DNA from 2 places in the Ralstonia condita genome. Region 2 is predicted to be linked to the other one. Evidence: predicted binding sites of a transcription regulator. Region 2 holds the regulator's gene; the other holds the start of a gene.
What was found. The regulator NrdR, encoded in region 2, represses ribonucleotide reductase genes. The targets are predictions, from matches to a motif close to CACNANATNTNGTG.

Region 1: the regulator NrdR is predicted to act here: its motif matches at 1,274-1,287, upstream of R2N03_RS07845 (ribonucleoside triphosphate reductase).

Annotation. Positions count from the first base shown of each region.
Region 1 covers NZ_CATYWO010000002.1:281,057-283,258, reverse strand. The annotation lists gene R2N03_RS07845 (ribonucleoside triphosphate reductase) at 1-1,235, opposite strand, end outside; gene norR (nitric oxide reductase transcriptional regulator NorR) at 1,422-2,202, opposite strand, start outside.
Region 2 covers NZ_CATYWO010000004.1:214,046-216,247, forward strand. The annotation lists gene glyA (serine hydroxymethyltransferase) at 1-950, shown strand, start outside; gene nrdR (transcriptional regulator NrdR) at 1,081-1,545, shown strand; gene R2N03_RS14805 (type IV pilin protein) at 1,562-1,987, opposite strand; gene R2N03_RS14810 (hypothetical protein) at 1,984-2,196, opposite strand.

The DNA.
Region 1 (2,202 bases), on a different contig from region 2:
CAGTTCACCGTCACCACGCCGATCGATCCCGTTTGCTCGGCCGAGCCAAACAACCCGTTGCCGCGCTTGAGCAGCTCCCGCAGATCCAGCTGCAGGCGGCAGCACATGGAGCGCACCATGTGCGGCTCAAGATCGGAGTTGAGGAAGTTCTGGAAGTAGGGCAGGCCGTACCGCGCTGTCATCTCGAACAGCATCGTGGTGTTCGGGTGATCCCAATCGAAATCTGGCGTGATGTTGTAGGTCGGGATGGGGAAGGTGAACGCGCGCCCCTTGGCATCGCCGGCCATCATGACGTCGATGTAGGCCCGGTTGATCATGTCCATCTCGGGCTGGAGATCGCCGTAGGTGAAGGGCATCTCTTCGCCGCCGATGTAGGGAACCTGTTCGCGCAGGTCGGCCGGACAGGTCCAGTCGAAAGTGAGATTCGTGAACGGTGTTTGCGTGCCCCAGCGGCTGGGTACGTTGAGGTTGTAGATCAGCTCCTGCATGGCCTGCCGGACCGCCGTGTAGGACATCGCGTCGCGGCGCACGAAGGGCGCCATATACGTATCGAACGAACTGAAGGCCTGCGCGCCTGCCCATTCGTTCTGCAGCGTGCCGAGGAAGTTGACGATCTGCCCGATGGCCGCCGACATGTGGCGCGGCGGCGTGGCCTCGACCTTGCCTGGTACCCCGTTGAAGCCCTCGGTCAGCAATTGACGCAACGACCACCCTGCGCAGTAGCCCGACAGCATGTCGAGATCGTGGATGTGGATGTCACCCTCGCGGTGCGCGGCTCCGGCCTCGGGGCTGTAGACGTGCGAGAGCCAGTAGTTGGCCGTGACCTTGCCCGCCACGTTCAGGATGAGGCCGCCCAGGCTGTAGCCCTGATTGGCGTTGGCATTCACCCGCCAGTCACGCTGCTGGAGGTACTCGTCCATCGTGCTCTCGACATCGACCAGCGTGTGCCTGAGCGCGCGCAGGCGGGCGTGCTGTTCGCGATAGACGATGTAGGCGCGCGCCGTGCGCCAGTAACCCGCGTCGACCAGGGTTTCTTCAACGTGATTCTGGATCGCCTCGATGCCCGGGCAATCCAACGCGCTCACCTGATCCACCACGTAGAGGCTCAGGCGTTGTGCTTCCTGCGTGTCGAATTCACCCGTGGCCTGGCCGGCCGCAGCCATGGCGCGGTGGATCTTCTGCCCATCAAAGGCAGCCAATGAACCGTCACGTTTGGTGACCTGTGTGCAAGCCATGAAACCCCCTACATATAGTGGTATGGAGGTAAGGCTAGCACTAGATATTGTGGTTGGAAGGTCCGGGACGGATCGATTTTCGAATCAGTTGACCCCCGTCAATCGCGCACGCGCGCAGCGCTTCAAAGCCCATTTCGACAGCATGGGTGCACCACGGGCACACGGAGCGCGTGACGATCTGCTCGATCAACCGTCCGCCGGTTTCAGCCCCAGGCGTCTTGCCAGTTTGTGCAGGTTGCTTGCATCCAGCCCGAGGGCCCGCGCCGCCCGCGCCCAGTTGTCATCGTGCGTGGCCAATGCCGATTCGATGCAGCGTCGCTGAAAGTCGGCAACGGCGTCGCGCAGGGGCGTGCCGGGGCGGACATCCTGCGGCACGTCGGGCGATGACGTGTCGGGTGAGGCGACCTCCGTGTCGAGGTCGAGCAGCTCGGCACCCAGCGTCACGATGTCATCGCGGCGCGCGCCCCGGCTCAGCACCTTGAGCGCGGCGCGGCTGATCACGTGTTCCAGCTCGCGCACGTTTCCGGGCCATGGATAGCTGCGCAGGGCGCGCTCGGCATCCGGGCTGAGCCTCAGGCTGCGCAAGCCGAGACGCGCCCGGTTGTGCTCCAGAAACCGGCCAGCGAGCAGCAGGATGTCGTTACCGCGTTCGCGCAGCGGCGGAATCGGCACCGGATACACCGACAGCCGGTGATAGAGGTCGGCCCGGAACGCGCCATCGCGCACGCGCTCGCGCAGGTTGCGGTTGGTCGCTGCAATGACCCGTACGTCGACGTGGCGGGGGCGGTCGGCGCCGAGCCGCTGGATCTCGCCGTTCTGCAGGGCGCGCAGCAGCTTCGCCTGCACCGTGAGCGGCAGTTCACCGACCTCGTCCAGGAACAGGGTGCCGCCGTCCGCCGCCTCAAAGCGACCGGGGCGCTCTCCCGTGGCGCCCGAGAAGGCACCTTTGACATGGCCAAACAGTTCG
Region 2 (2,202 bases):
CGCAGGCCAACCAGGGCGTGTTCTTCGCCGTGCTCAAGCCGGGCGACACGATCATGGGTATGAGCCTGGCCGAAGGCGGCCACCTGACGCACGGCATGGCGCTCAACATGAGCGGCAAGTGGTTCAACGTGGTCAGCTACGGCCTGAATGCGCAAGAAGACATCGATTACGACGCGCTCGAGGCGCTGGCGCAAGAGAAGAAGCCGAAGCTGATCATTGCCGGCGCATCGGCCTTTGCGCTGCGCATCGATTTCGAGCGCATCGGCAAGGTCGCCAAGTCGATCGGCGCGTATTTCATGGTGGACATGGCGCACTACGCCGGCCTGATCGCCGCGGGTGTGTACCCGAACCCCGTGCCGTACGCCGACTTCGTCACGACGACGACGCACAAGAGCCTGCGCGGACCGCGCGGCGGCGTGATCCTGATGAAGGCTGAACACGAGAAGGCCATCAACTCGGCCATCTTCCCGGGCATCCAGGGCGGCCCGCTGATGCACGTGATCGCCGGCAAGGCGGTGGCGTTCAAGGAAGCCCTGTCGCCGGAGTTCAAGGCCTACCAGGAGCAAGTGGTGAAGAATGCGCGCGCCATGGCCGAAACGCTGATGGCTCGTGGTCTGCGGATCGTGTCGGGCCGCACCGAAAGCCATGTGATGCTGGTCGATCTGCGCGCCAAGAAGATCACCGGCAAGGAAGCCGAGAAGTTGCTGGGTGACGCACACATCACCGTCAACAAGAACGCGATTCCGAACGATCCGGAAAAGCCGTTCGTGACCTCGGGCATCCGCCTGGGCTCCCCGGCGATGACCACGCGCGGCTTCAAGGAAGCCGAAGCCGTGAAGGTGGCTCATCTGATCGCTGATGTGCTGGATAACCCGCACGACGAGGCGAACATTGCCGCCGTTCGCGCCAAGGTGGCCGAGTTGACCAAGCAGTTCCCGGTCTACGCTTGAGGCATCCAACCCCGGTCGGGGCCCACACACCCACGGCCATGCAGTACCCTGCCGCGATGCGCCTCAAGGCCATCGCGGCGTTGTTTTTTTAGCGCAGTGCGTGTTTGAGGTTGCCGAGGAGACCACCGGCATGAAATGCCCCTTTTGCGGCCACGCGGCCACCCAGGTAATTGAGACCCGGATGTCGGAAGAAGGCGACACCGTGCGCCGCCGCCGTCGCTGCGAATCCTGCGACCGGCGCTTTACGACCTACGAGCGCATCGAGCTGTTCTTCCCGGCAGTCGTCAAAAAGAATGGCAGCCGCGTCGACTACGACCGCAACAAGGTCAAGGATTCCATGCGCCTGGCGTTGCGCAAGCGCCCCGTTTCCGCGGAGGCCATCGACGAGGCCATCGCCCGCATCGAAGAAAAGCTCCTCAGCCACGGCGACAAGGAAATCGGCAGCGACCGCGTCGGCGAACTCGTGATGCGCGAGCTCAAGCGGCTGGACAAGATCGGGTACATCCGGTTTGCGTCGGTGTACCGGAGCTTTGAGGATCTGGCGGAGTTTCGCGACGTGCTGGACGAGGTCGCGGCGACGAATGTGCGCAAGTAAGGTTGTGCGGCCAACCCTACCAGCAACTTGATGCTGTTAATGTGCCCCCCGAGACGGCCTTGTTTCCGGCCTGATCGTAGCTGAACGTGCCACAGGCATCTGTCGCTTGCCCGCCCTGCGGAGCAGCCTGAATCGTGTAGAGCGTCTGCGTGGGCGCCACCGAAAAGCTCAGCGCGTAGTAGCCATTCTCTGACCTGCTGGCGTAGACGCCGCTGGCGCCCAGCGTTGCCCCTGCGTAAGAGTTGCTTAACGAGCGGTATTGCTCCATTTTTTGGGCCACAGCGAGCAGTGCTGCCTTGGCGTCCGCGCGCCGCGACTTCTGTATGTAGCTCGTGAACGACGGATAGGCTATGACCGCGAGAATGCCCACAATAGCAACTGTGATCATTAACTCAACCAATGTGAAGCCACGAGGGCGAGCACTTCCGCGTTCTGTGTTCATCGCAGATAAATAATGGAAATCGTTCGCTCGGAAGCGTCCTTCGGATCGAGGAGAAAGTGAATTTCCTGGCCCACACGCAGCGACGAAAGGCGATCTTCGCTACCTGCAGCGTTAAACACGCGCACAGCCGGGCTGAGACGAAGATGATTGCCGTGAATGACGATCTCAGCGTGATTCAAATTGAACGATGTGATCACGCCATCCAGCATATGCGG